3 regions of the Streptomyces chiangmaiensis genome follow, and region 3 is predicted to be linked to each of the others. Evidence: riboswitches for the same ligand, from Rfam matches in the RefSeq annotation. Region 3 holds a riboswitch; each other region holds the start of a gene.
The links. A riboswitch is a leader RNA that binds a small molecule or an ion and turns the genes downstream of it on or off. The one in region 3 is predicted to bind cyclic di-AMP.
Positions count from the first base shown of each region.

Region 1: it holds a riboswitch for cyclic di-AMP, as region 3 does, so the genes downstream of both, VXC91_RS07990 (transglycosylase SLT domain-containing protein) here and VXC91_RS04265 (transglycosylase family protein) in region 3, are expected to answer to the same signal.
Region 2: it holds a riboswitch for cyclic di-AMP, as region 3 does, so the genes downstream of both, VXC91_RS09115 (C40 family peptidase) here and VXC91_RS04265 (transglycosylase family protein) in region 3, are expected to answer to the same signal.

Region 1 is NZ_JAYWVC010000016.1:56,490-64,056, reverse strand. It holds gene VXC91_RS07995 (CocE/NonD family hydrolase) at 1-1,543, shown strand, start outside; cyclic di-AMP (ydaO/yuaA leader) riboswitch at 1,885-2,086, shown strand; gene VXC91_RS07990 (transglycosylase SLT domain-containing protein) at 2,089-2,592, shown strand; gene VXC91_RS07985 (HAD family hydrolase) at 2,577-3,407, opposite strand; gene VXC91_RS07980 (FAD-dependent oxidoreductase) at 3,669-4,871, opposite strand; gene VXC91_RS07975 (carboxylate--amine ligase) at 4,929-6,197, opposite strand; gene fahA (fumarylacetoacetase) at 6,420-7,567, shown strand, end outside.
Region 2 is NZ_JAYWVC010000019.1:45,636-53,202, reverse strand. It holds gene VXC91_RS09130 (C40 family peptidase) at 1-278, opposite strand, end outside; gene VXC91_RS09125 (hypothetical protein) at 709-1,062, shown strand; gene VXC91_RS09120 (tellurite resistance/C4-dicarboxylate transporter family protein) at 1,040-2,011, opposite strand; gene VXC91_RS09115 (C40 family peptidase) at 2,120-3,349, opposite strand; cyclic di-AMP (ydaO/yuaA leader) riboswitch at 3,358-3,528, opposite strand; gene pcrA (DNA helicase PcrA) at 3,932-6,469, shown strand; gene VXC91_RS09105 (M23 family metallopeptidase) at 6,519-7,567, opposite strand, start outside.
Region 3 is NZ_JAYWVC010000007.1:65,984-73,550, forward strand. It holds gene VXC91_RS04245 (Ppx/GppA phosphatase family protein) at 1-327, opposite strand, end outside; gene VXC91_RS04250 (DUF501 domain-containing protein) at 324-986, opposite strand; gene VXC91_RS04255 (FtsB family cell division protein) at 1,133-1,609, opposite strand; gene eno (phosphopyruvate hydratase) at 1,709-2,995, opposite strand; gene VXC91_RS04265 (transglycosylase family protein) at 3,308-3,985, opposite strand; cyclic di-AMP (ydaO/yuaA leader) riboswitch at 3,990-4,155, opposite strand; gene VXC91_RS04270 (LysM peptidoglycan-binding domain-containing protein) at 4,353-5,309, opposite strand; gene VXC91_RS04275 (cytochrome P450 family protein) at 5,454-6,791, opposite strand; gene VXC91_RS04280 (nucleoside triphosphate pyrophosphohydrolase) at 6,830-7,567, opposite strand, start outside.

The sequences.
Region 1 (7,567 bases), on a different contig from region 3:
CCGTCCCGGCAACGACGTGCACGACGTGGGGGGGTCGGCTCTCGCGGCGGGCCTGCCCGCCCGGTCGGCGGCGTTGCTCGCCCTCGCGGCCCGTCCGCCGGACCCGGCATACGTGGGCACGGTGTGGCGGGACGTCTGGGCCAGGCGCCTTCAGGCGCTGGACCCGCTCGTGCACTCCTGGCCGGCACAGGCGGCGTGGGAGGACCACCGGCGGCCCGACGACGCCCGCGAGGACCACGACGGGCTCCAGGCTGCCGTGCTCGCTGTGAGCGGCTGGTACGACCCGTACCGGGACGCCGTGCTCGGGCTCCTGGAGCATCTCCCGGCCGATCGCGTCCGCGGCCTGATCGGGCCGTGGTCGCACCAGTACCCGGACCACGGCCTGCCGGGACCGGCGATCGGCTTCCTGCAGGAGACCCTGCGCTGGTGGGACCACTGGCTCAAGGGCGAGGACACGGGGATCATGGCGGAGCCGCTGCTGCGGGCCTACGTCAAGGACCCGCATCCTCCGGCGACGAAGTACGACGTGCTGCCGGGCCGTTGGGTCGCCGAGCCGTCCTGGCCGTCGCCGAACGTCAGCCGGGTCTCGTACGCGCTCCAGGGCACGCCGGTGCTCGTACGGTCGCCGATGCACACCGGCCTCGACGCGGGCCGCTTCGTCCCGAGTGGCGACGACGCGGACCTGCCGCCCGATCAGCGCGAGGAGGACGCGAGATCGGCATGCTTCGAGTTCACGGCGACCGAGGAGACCTGGGTGCTGGGGCGGCCCCGGGTGCGGCTGCGGCTCGCCTGCCCGGTACCGCACGGCCAGGTGGTCGCCCGGCTGTGCGACGTGGCACCCGACGGGTCGTCGACGCTGGTCACCCGGGGCACCCTGAACCTGTCGGCGCGCCGGGGCCCCGACCGGGCGGTCCCCTGGATCCCCGGGGCGACCGATGACGTGGCGGTCGAACTGAACGGCATCGGCCACGCCTTCGGTCCCGGCCACCGCATCCGCCTCGCCGTCTCCTCCGCATACTGGCCGTGGCTGTGGCCGCAGCCGGGTTCGGAGGCCGGCTTCACGTTGTACCCGGCGGGCAGTTCGCTCGAACTGCCCGTGCGCGCACCGGAGTCGGGGCCGGACATCGTCTTCGGGGAACCGCAGCAGTCCGAGCCGCTCGGCGTCAGCGCCGCCGCCATGCTCGAGGAACCGCGCCCGGCACGCCTGTCGGTGCGAGACGTGGCCAAGGGTGAATGGCTCCTGGTGGTCGACCCGTGCCGCGACGGCACCCAGGTGTATCCCGACGGTCTCGAAGTGACCGAGGACGCGCTGGAGGCGTACACCGTCGAGGACGCGGGTCCGTCGACCGCCCGCACCCGCTGCGACTGGTCGGTCCGGCTGCACCGCCCGGACAGGGGATGGGACGCGAGGGTGGAGACGCACTCCGAGATCACCTGCACCGCCGCCGACTTCGTCACCTGGAACGAGATCGTCTGCAAGGACGGCTATGAGGTCGTGTTCCATCGGACATGGGAGAAGCGGATCCCTCGCGCAGCGGGCTAGTGCCGGCGTCCGATCACACCTCATCCCCTTTGGGATGAAATGCCCTAATTTTGAGCCGTCGACCCCGCCGAGCCGATGAAGTCCGAGCCTTTTGTCCGAATTGGGCCATACGCCCTATATCGACCTGTTACATCCTGCGTGGGTCGAAGTGAAATGGGTCACTTGCCCCTGATGTGAATCTTCCGGGCGCAATCACCAACACGCCCCTTGCGATAGGCAAGTTGAACCCATACCAACAAAATGGATCGTCTCGCCTATTCCCGATGATCAGGGCCAATTGGGCCCGAGAGTGAATTTCGGGCTTGTTCCCGACATGTGCGGTCGCATACCTTCCATTCGACCCGAGCGGAACGCCGAATCCTGCCACCGCTCGAGAAGACTTCGACCCCTCACGGCAGGAGCGGGGGAACCAGGTAAGTCGCCGAACCGGACATCGCACCGGAACGGCTTGGGGTGAAGCCGAGCCTCGGCAGCGAGGACACGGCCGGGCACCTCCCCGCCCGAACCCGACAGCTCACCTCGCAGGCGTCGGAGAGGAATGCACCGTGTCCGCTTTCGCCCTGCCCGCACGCCGTCGGAATCGCAACTCCAAGGCCGCCCGCGTCGCCCGCGCCCTCGCAGTCGCGGGGACTGGAGCAGCCGTTCTCGCCCTCCCCATCATGGGTGCGACCTACGCTTCCGCCGCCACCCCGGCCGCGCCCGCGAAGGTCACCAGTGCCGCGTCCCGCGCCGGCTCCCTGGACAGCTGGATCCGCCAGTCCCTGGCGATCATGGCCAAGCACGGAATCCCCGGCACGTACAACGGCATCTACCGCAATGTGATGCGCGAGTCGTCGGGCAACCCGCGCGCCATCAACCTCTGGGACTCCAACGCCCGTATGGGCATACCGTCCAAGGGACTCCTGCAGGTCATCGACCCGACCTTCCGGACGTACCACGTGCCGGGTACGGCGTTCGACCCGTACGACCCGGTCGCGAACATCACGGCCGCATGCAACTACGCCGCCCACCGGTACGGCTCGATCGACAACGTCTACAGCGCGTACTGAGATCCGCCGGCAGGGAACAGTCGCTCGAGGACGACGGCGATGCCGTCGTCCTCGTTCGACGTGGTGATCTCGTCGGCGACCGACTTCAGTTCGGGGTGGGCGTTGGCCATGGCGACGCCGTGCGCCGCCCACTCGAACATGGGGATGTCGTTGGGCATGTCGCCGAACGCGATGGTCCCCGAGGGGCTCAGGCCGAGGAAGCCGGCGGCCAGCGCGAGACCCGTCGCCTTGGTGACACCGCATGGCTGGAGTTCGACGGTGCCGGGGCCCGACATGGTGACCGTCGCCAGGGATCCCACGGCGCCTCGGGCCACCGTCGCCAACTCGTCGTCGGAGAGGGCGTGATGGCGCAGCAGCACCTTGCTGATGGGCTCGCACCACAGGTCGTCGCGTCGCTCGACCCGCACCGCGGGAAGCGTGGGGTGCGGCATCAGATAGCCGGGCTCGATGAGCGTGAGCCCGTCCACCCCGTCCTGGTCGACGGCCGCGTACACCTGCCCCACCTCGGCCTCGATCTTTCCGATCGCGGTCTCGGCCAACTCCCGGTCCAGCGTCACCGAGAACAGCAACCGGTCCGCGCCGGCGTCGTACACCTGCGCGCCCTGTCCGCACACCGCGAGCCCCTTGTTGCCGAGGTCCTCAAGCAGCGGCCGGACCCTCGGCGCCGGGCGACCCGTCACCACGAGGTGCTGTGCGCCGCCCGCAGCGGCCCGCGCCAGAGCGGTCCTTGACCGGTCGGAGAGCGTGTCGTCACCACGCAGCAGCGTTCCGTCCAGGTCGGTGGCGACAAGTGAGTACGTGTGGGGTGCGGCCATGATCAGAGAATACGGATGGAAACGCACCAGCGGTCCGGCGGGGACCGGACGACGTCCGGTATCCCGTGCGCACCTCGGCGCGCTCGGAACCCCTGTCGCACCGGCAGTACCGGACATTGCCGCGGGCGGACCCGACTCCGGGTCTCCCGGCGGCACTTCACCGGAGGTGGAGTCCACGCCGTGTGAGGTCCGGGTCGGTCATCGTCCGGATCGGCGGGGAGGCGATGGTGTCGCGCCCCCGCACTTCTCCGGACCCCCGGTTCAGCCGTGCGCCGCCGCCAGATGCCCCGCCAGCCGCGGTGACGCGAACTCCGTCCCGCACACGAAGCGCATCACCGGACCGTACGAGGCCGCCGCCGTAAGGCCCGTGAAGTACAGGCCGGGGAGGGAGGACACGTAACCCGCGCCGAGCCTCGGCGCTCCCCGGCTCACCGCCAGTTGTGTACGCAGCTCATGGCCCAGGAAGTCCATCGCGGCGATGTCCACGCGGTAGCCGGTGGCGGCGATGACATGGTCCGCGGCCATTTCCTCCGTGCGGCCGCCGTGGGTCAGGACCGTCAGTGCCGGGCTGCCGTCCGGCGCGGAGGCGCCGACGATACGGGTGACCTCGCGCACCTCGACCTTGCCGTCGAACCGGTCCTCCAGCCACCAGGCACCCAGCGGGCCGAGGACGCGGCGGACCAGATAGTGGCGGGTCTGCGCGGGCAGGAAGCGGTACAGGTGCGGGTAGTGGGTCAGCGCCCACAGCGACCAGGCGCGGCCGAAGGGCGATTCGGGGCGCAGCTTGGGCTGGTTCCACGGAGGGGCACCGAAGGCGACCCTGCCGCGGCCCCGTGAGACCACGCGCACCCGCGCCCCGGCCTCTGCCGCCAGTGCCGCCGTTTCCAGCGCGGACTGGCCCGCCCCGATGACCAGCAGCTCCTTGCCGGAGAACCGGGTCAGATCGTGGTGCTGGGAGCTGTGGGAGAACGGGCCCGTGGGCGTGGCTCCGTCCGCCGCGGCCGCCTCCAGCTCCGACGGCAGATGGGCGAGCCCCGACAGACCGGTCGCGACCACGACCGCCCGGGCGGCGAACATCTCACCCGAGTCCAGCTTCAGCTCGAAGCCGCCGCCCTGCCGGCGGTCCACGGACACCACCCGGACCTGCTCGAGTTCGGGCACCAGCTTCTCCTGGAACCACTCACCGTAGGCGATGAACGTCTCGACGGGGACGATGTCCTCGTCCGTCACCAGCCGGGGGATGCCCGCGTCGTCGCAGTAGTCGACCAGCGTGTGGCCGCGCTGGGGGGCGTCGAGGTTCGAGGCGGCCGGGGTGGACTTCAGGAGCATGCCCTCCGGCATGTGGTCGCGCCAGCTCACCATGGGGTCACCGAAGACGCGTACCGGGATTCCGCGCGCCCGCAGATGGGCGGCGGTGGACAAGCCGAACGGCCCGGCGCCGATGACTGCTACCGGTTGAATCACGAAGTCCCTCCCCAGGACGCGACGTGCCTACTTCGTGGTGGTGATGGCCGAACCGGGCTATCTGCCCGAACTCGTGGTACTGCCACGGCGGTTGGTCCGCCACAGCTGATACAGGTGCTTCGCGCCCGGCCGCACGAAGCGTGCGAGCATCGTGAAGAACGGCCGCAGATCGTCGCCCGCCAGCCAGGCGAGCTCCGTACTGCTCGCACGGGGCGGCGCGTGCGGCGTCGTGTAGCCGCTGCGGCGGTAGGCGAGCAGCGCGGGCAGGTCGATGTTCTCCACGATGTAGCGGTGGCCGGCGCGCTGTCCCCCCTCCGGTACGGCGCGGCCGGTCAGGTCGAGGTGCATGGCGCGGACGACGTCCACCCCCGACTCGTTCTCGAAGAGCCGGAACTGCGCGCCCATGCGCGGATTGAAATCGAGCAGTTTGTATCGACCGTCGCGGCGGTCGAAGCGCAGGTCGAGGTCGATGATGCCGGTGAAGCCGATCTGCTTGACGAAACGTGCGGCAAGGTCGGCGAGTTCAGGATTGTCGACGACGTAGGCGTTGGCCGTCATGCCCGCGTGCGGCGGCCACGAGCGGACCTTGACACCGGTGAACAGGGCGAGCGGGGTCGAGTCCTGGTCGAAGTACGCGTGCACGATCCAGTCCTCGGCCTCCTCCCGCGGCAGGTACTCCTGGAGGATCACTCCGGGGTGCTCGCCCCAGTCGCGGGCGAGCGTCAGCAGGCCCTCGCGGGTGGCGATCCGGGTCGTCCCGTTCACGGCGGGCCGTGAACGGCGCACGAACGCCTCGCGGTTCTTGGCCACGAGCGGGAAGCGCGCCTTCTCGGCGAAGGCGACGATGTCGTCGTAGGACTGCGGGAAGGCGGCCGCAGGGCTGGGGATGCCGTGCTCCACGCACAGTTCGTGCAGACCCTGTTTGCTGGCCAGGCGGCGCGGGAGTTCGGCTTCCGGCTTCGGGAAGAGGAAGGGGCCGCCCAGGACGTCCTGGTGCTCCGCGATCAGGACCGCGGCCTCCTCGTCGGTGGGGACGAGGACCGTCGGCCGGCCGATGCTGCGGCCGATGCGCAGCAGACCCTCCACCAGCCGCTCCGGATCCTCCGTCCCGGTGGTCGGCCACACGAAGGAGTGACGCAGATAGCGCGAGAGCGCGGCCGGTGTGTAACGGTCCTCGGTGATCGCATACACCGGTATGCCGAGCCGGCCCAGGCTGCGGATCGCGCCCACCCCGCCGTGGTGCAGCGGATAGTCGCCGAATTTCACGATGAGCCCCGGTACCTCGCGGTCCGCGTCGAACGGCACGCTGCCGGTGCTCCTGGCCACGGGTCCCCCCACGTGTCCCCCCTATGGACCGGACCCACCCCGTCCGTGTCCCCCAAAGGACGCTAAGCCGGAATTGGCCCCTCCGACAAGGCTTATCCGGACATTGCGAACTCTTTAGACACTGCCCAGACAGGCATCTCACCCGTAACGTGTGCGGCGACCACATGGAACACACACCCATGCACGGCACATCTGAAGTGCACGAAAGCGAGGCAGCATCCGATGCCCCCCTTCGATGTCCCCGAGGGCAACCCCTTCGGCCCGCACAACCTCCCCTATGGCGTGTTCTCACGGGCCGGCTCCGACGAGCGGAGCGTCGGCGTCCGCCTGGGCGACCACGTGCTCGACGCGGGCGCGGCGGCGCACGCTCTCGGCTCCCCCTACGCCTCCCTGCTGGCCCGGCCGTCCCTGGGCCCGCTGCTGGCCGCCGGCCGTACCGCCTGGTCGGACGTGCGCCGGGCGCTGACGGCGTGGGTGACGGTGCCCGCACACCGGGAGACCGTCGAGTCCTTCCTGCACCCACTCTCCGAGGTGACTCTCCATCTGCCCTTCGAGGTCGCGGACTACGTCGACTTCTATGCCTCCGAGAACCACTCCCGTAACGTCGGGCAGATCTTCCGCCCGGACGCGGCGGACTCCCTGACCCCCAACTGGAAGCATCTGCCGATCGGCTACCACGGCCGGGCGGGGACGGTGGTCGTGTCGGGCACAGACGTCGTACGTCCGCGTGGCCAGCGCAAGGCCCCCACGGACCCTGCCCCGGTCTTCGGGCCCTCGGTGCGCCTGGACATCGAGGCCGAGGTGGGGTTTGTGGTGGGCGTGCCGTCGCAGATGGGCGAGCCCGTGCCGCTGTCGGCCTTCCGGGACCACGTGTTCGGACTGTGCCTGCTCAACGACTGGTCGGCACGGGACATCCAGGCGTGGGAGTACGTGCCGCTCGGACCGTTCCTCGGAAAGTCGTTCGCCACGTCCGTCTCGGCCTGGATCACCCCGCTGGACGCGCTGGAGGAGGCGCGGGTGGCACCGCCGGAGCGCACGCATCCGTTGCTGGCGTATCTGGACGACGCACAGGAGGAACGGGCCGGCTACGACCTGCACATCTCCGTCGCCATCAACGGCCGGACGGTCTCCGAGCCGCCCTTCTCCACCATGTACTGGACGGCGGCCCAGCAGCTGGCGCACATGACGGTGAACGGGGCCTGTCTGCGCACGGGCGACCTGTACGGCTCGGGCACCGTGAGCGGCCCGACGGAGCGCGAGCGCGGCTCGCTCCTCGAACTGACCTGGAACGGGCGCGACCCGCTCGAACTCCCGGACGGCAAGCGAACGTTCCTGGAGGACGGGGACGTGGTGACGCTGACGGCCTGGGC
Region 2 (7,567 bases), on a different contig from region 3:
TCCGTGCGGCGGGCCGCCTCGTCGCGCAGGGTGTCGAGCCGTGCCTGGGCCCTGTCCGCCTCCTCCTTCGCTCCGCTGTACTTCTCGGTCGCGGCCTCCGCCTGCTGGTACAGCTTGTCGACCTTGGCCTTGACCTGAGCCGGGGAGAGCTGTGGCTCGGCGTGACCCGTTCCCTCGAGACCGGTCGTGGTCGCCGCTCCCGCGAGGGCGATCGTGGCGGCGGTACGGGCCGTGTTGCCGCCGAGCGAACGCTGTCTGGGCTTGCGGTGCGCTGCCACCTGGACATCCCGTCCTTTCGTACGACCGCCGGTGTCACGGGCGGTGTAGCGCGTCCGGCGGCGGCCCGCACAGGGGGAGCGCGCCGCCGCCGGACCTTCTCGGCGGTGGTGTCCGACGGCCGCCCCTGGCCCGGGCGGGTGGTGAGGAGCCGGCCACCTGATGCAGGACGCTAAACCTCACCGTGACCACTCCGTGACGCAATGTACGGAAGTGGCGCGACTGGACTGCCGGTGACCGTATGTGGTCGTGATCCCGGTCCGGGAGCGCCGACTTCACGCTGTGCGATGACCGATGCGACGGTTCCGGGACGCGGGGAGGCGGCGGAATGCTATAGGGCGCATATATGCGGTGCCCGTGTCCCTGTGGGCGCCGCCACGTCCGCGGGGCCGGTGGTCGGGTGACCCCGCACCCCTGGCTAGGCTCCGGCCCATGGACGTACTCATCCATCTCTTCGTCGGCCTTCACATCGTCGGTATCGCCGCGCTGCTCGGCGGCTTCCTCACCCAGATGAAGGCAATGGGCCAGGGCACCGCCCGATTCGTGCCCGGGATGCTGCACGGCGCGCTGACCATGCTGGCCACCGGCGTCGTCCTGGTCGGTCTCAACGAGGCGGACCACCAGCCGGTCGACATGATCAAGATCGGTGTGAAGCTGGCTCTGCTGATCGTGATCCTCGGCCTGGTCTACGTGAAGCGCGACGAGGACAGGGTCGACAAGTCCCTCTTCGCGCTCGTCGGCGCGCTGACCACTGCGAACATCTTCATCGCGGTGCTCTGGACCTGACGCCGCCCAGCGCCGACGAGACGGCGGCGACGAGGAGCGCGCACCAGGCGGCCACCGCGATCCACAGCAGTACCCGGCCCAGGTCAGGCAGCCAGGACCCCCCGATGGCGGTGGCGACGGACAGTGCCGCCACCGCCGTCATGCCCATCGGGAAGACGGTTGCCCAGCGCCGTACGTCGTGGCCGAGCCGCGGACGGATCACCTCGGCCGCCGCCAGCACGCAGTAGCACAGGAGGGCGAGGGCGAGCAGGGCGATGGTCATGCCCCGCAGGGCGGCGCTGTCGTCGTTGTTCCAGAGGTACATCCGGTGTGAGGCGATGACCAGCCGCGCCCCGGCCACCGCGGAGATGGCGAGTCCGCCGCCCACGATCCAGTGGTCCCCCGCGCCGGTCGCCACCTGCCGCAGGTCGAAGCAGCGCAGTCCGACCAGGTAGAACACCAGCCCGAGCCAGAAGAACACCAGCGCCGTGTGCGCAAGCCACGCCACGCCCGCGGCCGCCGCCAGCACCGCCCCGAGCACCGCGATCCCCTCCGTCGCCACACACCCGAGGAAGACCGTGCCGGGCATGCGGCGCGTCCAGCGCGGTACGACCCCCAGGACCAGGCCCGCCCACAGCAGCGCGGTCAGTGCGAGCAGCGCCTCGGCAAGCGACTGACCGCTCAGCGCGGACACCGCCGTGCCCAGCGTCGCGGTCGCCGCGACCGGGGTGAGCGCGGTCGGAGGGAGTGCCGCGTCCACCCACCGTTCGCGCTCCCGCAGCACTCGTACGGCGACATCGGCGACCAGGCCCAGCCAGGCGGCGGCCGTCAGGGCGAGGGCGATGCGGGAGAGGACCTGGTAACCGGTCAGGCGCAGCCCGACCGACAGGATGCCGGTCGCCATCACGGCGGCCCCGGTGGCGGGTGGACGCTGCGACCACCAGGTGCGGAGCGCGGAGGTGCCTGACATGCGCCCGATGCTAGGGATGCGCACACGGGTTGCGTACGGGGCACGCGCGCGGGGAGGCCGAAAACAACCCCACGCGCGCGTGCCGCACGGGCAGCGGGAGGCCCGGCCTCAGGCGGGGCGCACCACGCTGTGGATGATGGAGGCGCCGGCGTAGTAGATCGACTCCTCGCGGACGTATGCACCCGGCTTCGGGGCGTGGATCATCATGCCGTTGCCGATGTAGATGCCGACGTGGCTGAGGTCGTCGTAGAAGAAGATCAGATCACCCGGCTGGGCGTCGGCGAGCGGAACCGTAGTGCCCGCGTTGACCTGGTCGTACGTGGTGCGCGGAAGCGACACCCCGGCGGCCTTCCAGGCGGCCTGGGTCAGTCCGGAGCAGTCGTAGGAATCGGGGCCGGTGGCACCCCACACATAGGGCTTGCCGATCTGGGCTTGGGCGTACGCGAGGGCCTTCTCCGCCTTGGTCGCCACCGAGGAGTCCGTGGTGGAGGACCCGGACGAGCCGCTCGTCGTGGTCGAGGAGCCGGACGAGCCGCTCGTCGTGGTGGAGGACCCGGACGAGTCGCTCGTCGTGGTCGAGGACGACTTCTGCTGGGCCGCCTGCTCCCTGGCCGCTGCCTGTTCCCGGGCTGCCGCCTGCTGCCGGGCCAGTTCCTCCGCCTGGCGCTGGGCCTCCTCCTGCTTCTGCTTCTCGAGCGCGGCGAGACGTGCCTTCTCCTCCGCGGTCAGCTTGGAGAGCAGCTCCCGCGCGGTGGTGAGCTTCTGCTGGATCTCCGCCTTGGTCGACTTGAGCGTTTCCTGCGACTCGGTGAGCGTCTGCAGGCTCTCGGTGGCCTCCTGCCGCTTCTCCATCGTCGCGGACCGGTCGGTGAAGTACTCGTCGACCGTTTCCTTCTGGCGGCCGGTGAGCCGGTTCATCAGCTGGGTCTGGTCGAAGTAGTCCTGGGGCGAGTCGGCCAGCAGGAAGGTGGCCGTGTCGGGGGCCGCCGCCCCGGTGCGGTACTGCGCGGCGGCGAACGACCCCAGCTGGTCCCGGGCCTCGTTCAGCTTCTGTGTGCGCTGGGCGACGTCGTCGAGGAGCGTGTCGACGCGCTTTCGCTGGTCGGCCGACTTCTCCTTGGCCGCGTTGTACTTGTCGGTGGCCGACTCCGCCTGACGGTAGAGGTCGTCGACCTTCTTCTCGACCTCCTCGACACTCGGCTTGTCGTCGGTGGAGGGGGCGGCGTTGGCGGTCTGGGAGAGCAGGGCCACGGAGGTGAGGGCCGCCGTTGCGAGGGCGGGGGTCCGTATGCCTGCGATGCGCGTGCCAGAGGGACGCGCCTTGCGGTGCGGCGCCATGGGAGGCGACTCCTTCCGTACTCCGCCTACCGAGTTAGCTGTCGGGTTCGGGCGAGTGGTTCCGGAAGGCATGCCCTACGGCCGCGCCCCGGAGGGCTGTTGGCCGATTCACCCCAAGGTCGGGTGGGTCCCCGGCTCCGGGTGCCGCGGGGGCGCACCGGACTCGGCGGAGGCCGCGCGGCCCGGCGACCTTCGCCGGTGGGTGTCGTGCGGCCCGCCCCGCACGCTAGCCAACTCGTGTGGCCTCTGTGAAGGTTGATGTGCGATATGCCCGATACATTTTCGTGACCTTGACCATGCACCGGGTTGCTCGGGGTGGATGTGACGGTATCTGTGGTGGGTTGGGCGTTTTCCTGTGAAGTCGGGCGGAGTGGCGTACTCCGCCTGGTTCCGTCAGGGGGTGAGCCGTGCGGTGACACGGCGCCGTGCGGTCGGTTTCCGTCGGCGATCGAACAGTTCCGGAAGGTGGCGGTGTGATGTCGGTCGACGCCGGAAGGCCGCGGACGGCCCAGGCCCGTCCCGGCGGCGGAGTTCTCGGGGTGGCGGCCGAGTGTCGGTGGGGCGGCCTAGACTCGGAGAGCGATGAGCAGCCTCTTTGACGACAGCTTCCTGGCGGACCTCAAGGCCACACCGGCCCATGAGGAGGAGCCCCCGCCGCCCGAGGACGATCACGCTCCGGAGTCGGCTCCCGACGATCTGTTCGGCGGACGCTTCGACGCGCCCGCGGACCGGGACGCCTACTACCGCGACGGCGCTCCCCGTCCGGTCAGCGACCCGCAGGCGCTGCTCGAAGGGCTGAACGAGAACCAGCGCGCGGCCGTCATGCACGCCGGCTCCCCCCTGCTCATCGTGGCCGGCGCCGGCTCCGGCAAGACCCGCGTGCTCACCCATCGCATCGCCTATCTGCTGGCCGAGCGGGGCGTGCACCCGGGCCAGATTCTCGCGATCACCTTCACCAACAAGGCCGCGGGCGAGATGAAGGAGCGTGTCGAGCAGCTCGTCGGTCCACGCGCGAACGCGATGTGGGTGATGACCTTCCACAGCGCGTGCGTCCGCATCCTGCGGCGGGAGAGCAAGAAGCTGGGCTTCACGTCCTCCTTCTCGATCTACGACGCCGCCGACAGCAAGCGGCTGATGGCGCTCGTCTGCCGCGACCTGGACCTCGACCCGAAGCGCTTCCCGCCGAAGTCCTTCAGCGCGAAGATCTCCAACCTGAAGAACGAGCTGATCGACGAGGAGGACTTCGCCGCTCAGGCCGCTGGGGGCGCCTCCCGGACGGAGTCCGGGGGAGGCTTCGAGAAGACCCTCGCCCAGGCATACACGCTCTACCAGTCCCGCCTCCGTGAGGCCAACGCGCTCGACTTCGACGACCTGATCATGACGACGGTCAACCTGCTGCGCGCCTTCCCGGACGTCGCCGAGCACTACCGTCGCCGCTTCCGCCACGTCCTCGTCGACGAGTACCAGGACACCAACCACGCCCAGTACGCCCTCGTGCGGGAACTCGTCGGTACCGCCGAGCGCCCTGTGGACGTGCCGCCCGGTGAGCACGACCTGAGCCCGGCCGAACTGTGCGTCGTCGGCGACGCCGACCAGTCGATCTACGCCTTCCGCGGCGCGACCATCCGCAACATCCTCCAGTTCGAGGAGGACTACCCGGACGCCACCACGATCCTCCTGGAGCAGAACTACCGCTCCACGCAGACGATCCTGAGCGCGGCCAACGCGGTCATCGAGCGCAACGAGTCGCGCCGCCCCAAGAATCTGTGGACCAACGCGGGCGCGGGCGCACGGATCATCGGCTATGTCGCCGACACCGAGCACGACGAGGCCCAGTTCGTCGCCGACGAGATAGACCGACTGACGGACTCGGGTGAGGCGAAGGCCGGCGACGTCGCCGTCTTCTACCGCACGAACGCGCAGTCCCGTGTCTTCGAAGAGGTCTTCATCCGCGTCGGCCTGCCCTACAAGGTCGTCGGCGGTGTCCGCTTCTATGAGCGCAAGGAGGTCCGGGACGTCCTGGCGTACCTGCGGGTGCTGGCGAATCCGGAGGACTCCGTTCCGCTGCGGCGGATCCTGAACGTCCCGAAGCGGGGCATCGGAGATCGCGCCGAGGCGATGATCGACGCCCTTGCCCAGCGGGAGAGGATCAGCTTCTCCCAGGCGCTGCGCCGCGTGGACGAGGCGTACGGTATGGCGGCCCGTTCGACGAACGCGGTCAAGCGGTTCAACGCGCTGATGGAGGAGCTGCGGACCATCGTGGAGTCGGGCGCCGGACCGGCCACGGTGCTGGAGGCGGTGCTGGAACGCACCGGCTATCTGGCCGAGTTGCAGGCATCGACCGATCCCCAGGACGAAACCCGCATCGAGAACCTCCAGGAACTCGCCGCCGTGGCCCTGGAGTTCGAGCAGGAGCGCGGAGAAGGCGCATCGGCACCAGAGGCGGCCGCTCCGGGTGGCACGCTCGCCGACTTCCTCGAACAGGTCGCTCTGGTCGCCGACTCCGATCAGATCCCCGACGAGGAGGACGGCGACGGCGTCATCACGCTGATGACCCTCCACACCGCGAAGGGCCTCGAGTTCCCGGTGGTCTTCTTGACCGGCATGGAGGACGGCGTCTTCCCGCACATGCGCGCGCTCGGCCAGACCAAGGAACTGGAGGAGGAGCGGCGCCTGGCGTACGTGGGCATCACCCGGGCGCGGGAGCGGCTGTACCTCACGCGGTCGGCCCTGCGCAGCGCCTGGGGCCAGCCCTCGTACAACCCGCCCTCACGTTTCCTGGAGGAGATCCCGGACCAGCACGTGGAGTGGAAGCGGACCGGCGGCTCCTCGGCCCCCGCGTCCTCCGGTCCGCTCTCGGGAGTGGCGGCCTCGCTCTCGACCTCCCGGTCGCGCTCTTCGGCCGCGGGCGCGTCTGGGTTCGCCACCCGCCGGGGCGGTGCTGCGGAGAAGCCCGTGATCTCCCTGGCGGTGGGCGACCGCGTCACACACGACCAGTTCGGCCTGGGGACGGTCGTCGGCGTCAAGGGCACGGGCGCCAACGCCGAGGCGACGATCGACTTCGGTGACACCAAGCCGAAGCGGCTGCTGCTGCGGTACGCGCCGGTGGAGAAGCTGTAGTCCGTGCGGCTGGGCCCGCGCCGAACGGCGGGGCCCAGGGCGGAGTCGATCAGGTCGGGTCCAGCCCGTGACTCCGCAGCCAGGGCAGCGGGTCTATGGCAGCGCCTCCGCCCGGTCGCACTTCGAAGTGCAGGTGCGGGCCGGTGGAGTTGCCCGAGTTGCCGGAGTACGCGATCGGCTCGCCGGCCTTCACCGTCGTTCCGGAGGCGACCCGGTAGGTGGAGAGGTGGCAGTACCACGTCTCCGTGCCGTCCTTCGCGGTGACGATCATCATGTTGCCGTACGCGCTGTTCCACTGCGTGCGGACCGTGCCGTCGGTCGCGGCCAACACCGTGGTTCCGTAGGAGACCGGGAAGTCGATCCCGGTGTGCACGGACATCCAGTTGATGCCGGCCTGCCCGAAGTAGGCGCTGAGGCCCTTCTGGAGGACCGGCAGGACGAACTTCGGACGCAGCCGCTCCTTGAGCGCCGCCTCCGCCGCGGCCTTCTTCTGCTCGGCCGCCTGCTCGGCCTTGAGGTCGATGCGCTCCTGCGTGCGGCTCGCCCGGTCCGCGAAGTCGTTCGCGCCCGCGGAGAGGCTCTCGAGCTGGGAGTCCAGCTTGTTGTTCGCGGCGGACGGTTTCACGGGTGTGGCGGCCGAGGCGCTCGTCGTCGTGCCGTCCTCGCCGCTCACACCGACCGACGCCGCGGCGATCCCGGCGACCCCCATGACGCACACCGACGGCACGGCGACCGTCAGCAGGGCGGATCGCTTCGCCGGGGTGCGGCGCCGGGCCCGGTTCGAGGCGCGGGCCGCGACACGGGGGGCCGGGGCGGGAGGGATCTCTTCCTGGTCATCGAGCAGCGGAGGAGCGTCGCCGTACGCCTCGTCGGCTTCCAACTCGCCGTCTTCGTAGGCGGTTCGGTCGTACGGCGGCTGATCGAAGGCTTCCACCGCGTCGAAGCCAGAGGTGGCCTGCTGGTCGAAGGCCTCCGCCTGGTCGAAGGATTCGGCCTGATCGAAGGGATCCGGGACCATCTGCTCGAAGGCCGCCGTGGCCGGGTCCGCCGCGTCGGGGTACTGGTCGTGGGTCCCGTGCTCGGCGGTGCCGGCCGAGT
Region 3 (7,567 bases):
GATGACCTCGGGCTCAACGCCGAGGATCTCCAGCACCCCACGGACGAACACGTCCCGGTTCTCGGCGTCCCGGGAGGCGGACGTGGCGACGAAACGGATCCGCTCGGCGCCATGCTCCTTGATGATCTCGGCGTACTCCCGGCAAGCGGCGAACGTGCGCTCCAGGGCCTCGGGGGCGAGCCGCCCGGTCCGGTCCACGCCCTGGCCGAGCCGGACGATGGTCATCCGCCGGTCCAGTTCGACGAGTTCACCGGTGGCCGGGGTGGCGTCCGCAACCAGGAGCCGGATGGAGTTCGTACCGCAGTCGACGGCGGCGACGCGCGTCATTTGTCTTCCTCCTCGGAATCGTCGGGCTCGACGGCGGTCCGGTCGGGGCCGGACGTGTCCGCCTGCGACTCGTCACCGGACGGCGGGCCCGCGGGCGTCACGCACGACCCCTTGCGCCACCACTGAGGCAGCATCCCGATCGCCTCGTCGCCCAGCGGGTTGACCCCGGGGCCGGCGACCAGGGAGTGCGCGACGAGCACGTGCAGGCACTTCACCCGGTCCGGCATGCCGCCCGCGCTCGGGAAGCCCTCCAGGACCTCGATGGCGTCGCGGCGGGCGATGTAGTCCTCGTGCGCCGCGCGGTAGGCGGCGGCCAGTTCGGGGTCGGTCGCCAGGCGCTCCGTCATCTCCTTCATGACGCCGTTCGCCTCCAGCGTGCCGATCGCCGAGGCGGCACGCGGGCACGTCAGGTAGTACGTCGTCGGGAACGGTGTGCCGTCGGGGAGCCGCGGCGCCGTCTCCACGACGTCCGGCTGCCCGCACGGGCACCGGTGCGCGATCGCGCGCAGCCCGCGAGGGGGACGCCCGAGCTGCTGCTCGATGGCCTCGACGTCCGCGTCCGTGGGCTCGGTGCGCGGGGTGGGCGGCAGATCGAACAGCGTCAGCGCGCAGCGCTCCCCTTGCGGGGCTGCGGAGGGGCGGCGGGCAGGAGTTTCCATGGCTGTCTTTCAGGCTGTCTTTCTCATCGGTGCGCTGATCCGTCCGGTCGGTGATGCGCCGGTCGCGGGGTCATCGGTTCACAGCGCCTCTTCGGTTCACGGCGGGAACGCCGTGCACGGCCGCCTCGACCGGGCGGCGGGCCGGCTCACCGGCTGGACTTGTCGGACCTGTCGACCCCGTCCCAGATGTTGTCGTACCAGGGGCGCGCGGCCGTCGTACGGTTTGCACGCGACTGTTTGGCCGCGTCCGGGTCGATCACGATGTAACCGGTCTCCCCCGGCATCACGTAGTGCAGCCGCAGCCGGATCTGCTGCTCCGCGTACGCGTCGTCATGCCAGCGCGCCTTGAGGTCACGCAGCTGCTCGACCCGCTCGCGGGCCTGTGCCTGCTGCCGCTCCAGGTCGGCGATCTCGGCCCGCTGGGAGACGTACTGCCTTATCGGATACGCGAGCGCCACGACCAGCGAGCACAGGACGAGCGCGAGCAGCGCGGCCCGGCCGGTCAGCCGGGAACGGCGGGCCTGCCGTCTGGTCTGGGAGCGATAGACCCGGGCCGCCGTCTGCTCCCCGAGCAGCCGCAGCCTGGTCGCGGTGGAGAACCGGTCACGGTCCTTCACGGCCATGTCCCCGCCTCCCCTTCACACGTGCGTACGTCCCCGCACACGGTACGGGACCGGGTACGGGGACGTACGGACGACGGGCTAAGGCGTGGCCCTGCCCGCTCAGCCCTTGAAGCGCGGGAACGCGCTGCGGCCGGCGTACACCGCGGCGTCGTCGAGGATCTCCTCGATGCGCAGCAGCTGGTTGTACTTGGCGACGCGCTCGGAGCGGGCCGGGGCGCCGGTCTTGATCTGGCCGCAGTTGGTGGCGACGGCCAGGTCGGCGATGGTGACGTCCTCGGTCTCGCCGGAGCGGTGGGACATCATGCACTTGAAGCCGTTGCGCTGGGCCAGCTCGACGGCGTCCAGGGTCTCGGTCAGCGAACCGATCTGGTTGACCTTGACCAGCAGGGCGTTGGCGGTGCCCTCCTCGATGCCGCGGGCCAGGCGCTCGGGGTTGGTGACGAACAGGTCGTCGCCCACCAGCTGGACCTTGTCGCCGAGCCGGTCGGTGATGACCTTCCAGCCGGCCCAGTCGTCCTCGAACAGCGGGTCCTCGATGGAGACGAGCGGGTAGGCCGCGACGAGCTCCTCGTAGTACTCCGTCATCTCGGCGGCGGAGCGCTCCTTGCCCTCGAAGAGGTACTTGCCGTCCTTGTAGAACTCGGAGGCGGCGACGTCCAGGGCGAGGGCGATCTGCTCGCCGGGGACGTACCCGGCCTGCTTGACGGCCTCGAGGATGAGGTCCAGGGCCTCGCGGTTGGAGCCGAGGTTCGGGGCGAAGCCGCCCTCGTCGCCGAGGCCGGTGGACAGGCCCTTGGTCTTCAGCACCTTCTTGAGGGTGTGGTAGACCTCGGTGCCCCAGCGCAGGGCCTCGGAGAAGGACTCCGCACCGATCGGGGCGATCATGAACTCCTGGATGTCCACATTGGAGTCGGCGTGCGAGCCGCCGTTCAGGATGTTCATCATCGGCACCGGCAGCAGGTGCGCGTTCGGGCCGCCCAGGTAGCGGAAGAGCGGGAGGTCGCTCGCCTCGGAGGCGGCGTGGGCGACGGCGAGGGAGACGCCGAGGATGGCGTTGGCGCCGAGCGAGCCCTTGTTGTCGGTGGCGTCCAGGTCGAACATCGCCTGGTCGATCAGCCGCTGCTCGGTGGCGTCATAGCCGACGAGCTCCGGGCCGATCTGCTCGATGACGGCGAGGACGGCCTTCTCGACGCCCTTGCCCTGGTAACGGTTGGGGTCACCGTCGCGGAGCTCGATGGCCTCGAAGGCGCCGGTGGAGGCGCCGGACGGAACGGCGGCACGACCCGTGCTGCCGTCGTCGAGGCCGACCTCGACCTCGACCGTGGGGTTGCCTCGGGAGTCCAGGATTTCCCGGGCTACGACGACGTCGATGGACGGCACGAGCATCTCCTTCTTGGATGTGACGCTGAGAGTGCGGGGCACCTTGCGACTAGAGCCTAACCGTCCCGGGTCATCGGCCAGCCGACCGACCGTCCCGTGGACAGAGTGAGGGTCCACATTGTTCCTGTGCGGAACAAAGGCGGAGGGAAAGTCGCGGTGAAGAGCGCGGGGCGCGTAAGCAAAAAAGCCCCGCTCCGGTGCGTACGGGGGAACACGCACCGGAGCGGGGAGCCCGTGGGGACGGGGGCTGCCTTCACGCGACCGTCACGCCGGAGGTCACGTACATCAGGACGCTGTGGACCGGCTACCGGACCGCTGTCACTTCAGGTGCAGCTGCTGGCCCGGGTAGATGAGGTCGGCGTCCTCGACGATGTCCTTGTTCAGCTGGAAGAGCTTCTCCCAGCCGCCCTGGACGTGGTGCTTCGCGGCGATCGAGCTGAGGGTGTCGCCCTTGATCACCTTGTATTCGCCGTCACCCTTCTCGACCTTCTTGCCGGCCGAAGTGGTGCCGGTCTTCTGCGCGGCCGGACGCTCGGCCGAACGGGAGGCCTGCTGCGAGGTCGTGTGGGCGGCGCCGCTCTTCGTGGCGCCGGAGGAGGCGCCGGCGGCCGCGCCGTTGTACGGGGTGCTGGACAGGCCCTTGCCGCAGACCGGCCAGGCGCCCTTGCCCTGACCCGCGAGGACCTTCTCGGCTATGGCGATCTGCTGCGCCTTGGTGGCCAGGTCCGCCCGCGAGGCGTAGGCGGTGCCACCGTAGGCGGCCCATGTGGAGTTCGTGAACTGCAGACCGCCGTAGAACCCGTTGCCGGTGCTGATGGACCAGTTGCCACCGGACTCGCACTGGGCGACGGAGTCCCATTCGGCGGCGGTGGCCGCGGAGGCGTTGCCGGCCGCGAGCAGCGGGGCGGCGACGGCGGCACCGGTGACACCGGCGAGCGAGATGACACGGACGGCCTTGGACGGGCGGCGGTGCTTGCCCTTGCCGGAACACAGCATGGTTCGTTCCCCTCACCGACGCCTGCGAGGTGAGCTGTCGGGTTCGGGCCGGTTGAGTTGCCCGGCCGCGCGCCACTGGGCGCACGGCTTCACCCCAAGCCGCCCCGGTCCATGTCCGGGCGCGGCGCTTACCTTGGGTCCCCCGCTCCTGCCTACGGCGCTTGACGCGACGACTGTTCCGCACGGCCACTGGCAGGATTCGGCGTTGCGACCGTGGGGGCCCGCTGTGGCGAGCGGTCATGACCGTAAGCAGCCGATCCGCCGAATTCCAAAGACGATCAGGGCCGATGAGACCCATCTCTCACCATCGCCAAACCGGACATTAAGCCCGAAGCGGGATGTGAAGTACCGTAGGCCGACGTGCAGTTCAGCGCTTCCCGGCGTGCGGGTCCGCGTCGAGCGCAAGGCTCTGGCCGGGGAGGATGTGGTCCGGATCGGCGCCGACCGTCCGCTTGTTCACGTCGTACAGCGCCCGCCATCCACCCGTGAGGTCAAGGGAGTCGGCGATGCCCGACAGATTGTCACCGGGGCGGACGGTGTACGAGCCGTCGGCGGCGTCCCGCGCGGCTCGGGAGTCGCGCGAGGCGTGCCGGCCGATCGAGTCGCCCGTGCGGCCGTCGGCGTCGCCCTCGCCGGCGCTGCCGCCGCGATGGCGGCCGAAGCCGGAGGTCTCATCCGCACCGCCGCCCGAAGAGGCATCGCTCTGACCGGACTTGTCCGACTCGTCACCCTTCATCGCGGCAGCGGACGGACCGCCGGCGCTCTGGGAATGCTTCGCACCCGCACCGTGGTCGGCGGAGTCGTGGGACGCGCCGAAGGAAAGGGACGGCTTTGCGGAAGCGGATGTTCCGGATGAGTCGGACAGGCCGGAGTCGAGCCCGAAGCCGGACGAGGAGCCCCGGCCGGACGATTCGCCCGCGACGCCCGTGTCGACGTCCGCGGAGCCGGAGTCCTCGTTCAGGCCGGCGACGAGCCCGCAGGCGGACCAGACGGAGACACCGCGGTCGTCGAGGATCCTCTCGGCGACGGCTATCTGCTGCGAACGGCTCGCCTGGTCGGCGCTCGGGGCGTAGTCGAGGCCGCCGTACTTCTCCCAGTCCCGCTGCGTCAACTGGAGCCCGCCGTAGTGGCCGTTCCCGGTGTCGGCGCTCCAGGAACCGTCGCTCTCGCATTGCGCGACCTGGTCCCAGGTGGTGGCGTCGGACGCACTGGCGCCGGTGGCCCCGAGCAGCGGAATCGCGATCGCTGAGCCGGTCACCCCTGCCGCGACGAGGAGAGCCGGAGCCTGGCGGGGGCGACGGTGACGACCGTTCCCGGAGAGCATGCGATTGCCTTTCACACGACAGCAGTGAACGCAGGGGCGGCTGTGGCGTACCGCCCCGTTGCTGCGTGAACGTATCGGCAGTCGGTCGCCTGTCACAAGTTAATGCAGCGCAGATCACGTGAAGATCACAGAGGTGAAGAGCTGTCACCCCCCTGCGACCGGCGGTGCGTTCGCCGCGTCATCCGGCGGGACGGAGGTGATCTTTTTGGGAATCGGGGTGAATTCCACAGGAAGTGTGCGCAATCCACGCATGATGAGCCCTCCCCGCCAGCGCAGATCGGTTGAATCCACCGCGAGTTGCAGGTCCGGGAGACGGGTGAGGAGGGTGGCGAGTGCGGTCTGTCCCTCCAGGCGGGCCAGCGGGGCGCCGAGGCAGTAGTGGATGCCGTGTCCGTACCCCAGGTGCTGGTTGTCGCGACGGGCGAGGTCGAGCCTGTCGGGGTCGGCGAACCGCTCGGGATCCCGGTCGGCGGCCGCGAGCACGACCAGCACCGGATCCCCGGGGGCGATGTCCTGCCCGCCGATGGTGAGCGGCTGTGTGGCGAAGCGCCAGGTGGCCAGTTCCACCGGGCCGTCGTAGCGGAGGAGTTCCTCGACACCGGTCTCGAGCAGGCCCCGTTCGCCGCGGGCGAGGGAAGCCTGAAGCCGGGCGCGCTGCCCGGGGCGGCCGAGGAGGGCATAGGTGCCGTTGCCGATGAGGTTGACCGTGGTCTCGAACCCGGCGAACAGCAGGATGAAGGCCATGGCGGCGGCCTCGTTCTCGGTGAGGTGCTCACCGTGGTCGGAGGCGCGGATGAGCCCGGAGATGAGGTCCTCGCCGGGCCCGGGCGCCTCGGGCAGGGCCTCGCGCTTGCGGTGGATGAGGTCGGCGAGGTAGCCGCGCATCTTCTTGACGGAACGGGCGACTCCGCCCCTCGGCCCCCCGCCGTGCCGGATCATCATCCCCGCCCAGTCCCGGAAGTCGTCCTGGTCCTCGCGGGGTACGCCGAGCATGTCGCAGATGGCGTAGATGGGCAGCGGGAAGGCGAACTCGTGGATGAGGTCGGCGGAGCCGCGGCCCGCGAACCCGTCGATGAGCCGGTCGGTCAGCTCCTGCACCCGCGGCGCGAACTCCGCGACGCGCCGGGGTGTGAAGGCCTTGGAGACAAGCCGGCGCAGCCGCGTGTGGTCCGGCGGGTCGATGTTGAGCAGATGCGTCATCAGCTCCGCCTTGCGCTCGCCGGGGATGCCGGTCTTGCCCTTGGCGTGCGCGGGTTCGTCGTGATGCGCCGGGTTCTTGCTGAGCCGCTGATCGGCGAGGGCCTGCTTGGCGTCGGCGTAACGGGTGACCAGCCAGGCCTCGACACCGCTCGGCAGTTCGGTCCGGTGCACGGGGGCGTGGTCACGGAGCCAGGCGTAGGCGGGGTAGGGGTCGGCGGCGAACTCCCGGGTGAAGAGCTCGGGGGTGGAGTTCGTGGGCTCGGGGTGGGGCTGGTTGGTCACTCCTTGACGGTATCCGGCGGCCAGGTCCGGGCCGTACCTCAGCCGCCGCTCTCCGCCTCCCGAATCGCGTCCCGGTACGCCCGCGCCGCCGCCCGCAGTGCCGCCTCCGGGTCCACGCCCTCCGCCTCGGCTCGCGCGGCCATCGCCAGCAGTTCGTAGCCGACGCCCTTCCCTTGAGGCAGCGGAACGTCGAGACCGGCCGTGTGGGCACGGGACGAGAGCTTGGCCGCGAGGGCCAGGCCCGGCTGGCCGAGGGGGACGCCCTCCGTCACCGAGGTGCGCCGCTTCTCCACCGCCTTTGTCCGCAGCCAGTGCTCCTTGACTTCTTCCGGTGTCGTGGCGGTCTCGTCGCCGAAGACGTGGGGGTGGCGGTGGATCAGCTTGGCGACGATGCCGCCCGCCACGTCGTCGATGGAGAAGGGGGCGTCCGCGTCCTCCTCCGCGATGCGGGAGTGGAAGACGACCTGGAGCAGGACGTCGCCCAGTTCCTCGCGCAGTTCGTCGCGGTCGCCCGCTTCGATCGCCTCGACCAGTTCGTACGCCTCCTCGATGCCGTACTTGGCCAGACCCTGGTGGGTCTGACGGGAGGACCAGGGGCACTCGGCGCGGATGCGGTCCATGACCTGGACGAGGTCGAGCAGCCGGGCGCCCGGCAGGTCGTACGACGCGGGGAGCAGCTCCAGCTCCGGCATCCGCACCCGCCCGGAGCCGGCCAGCCGGGCCAGGCCGTCGGTGAGGTGCGGTTCTCCCTCGCCGGTCGCGACGACGACCACCCT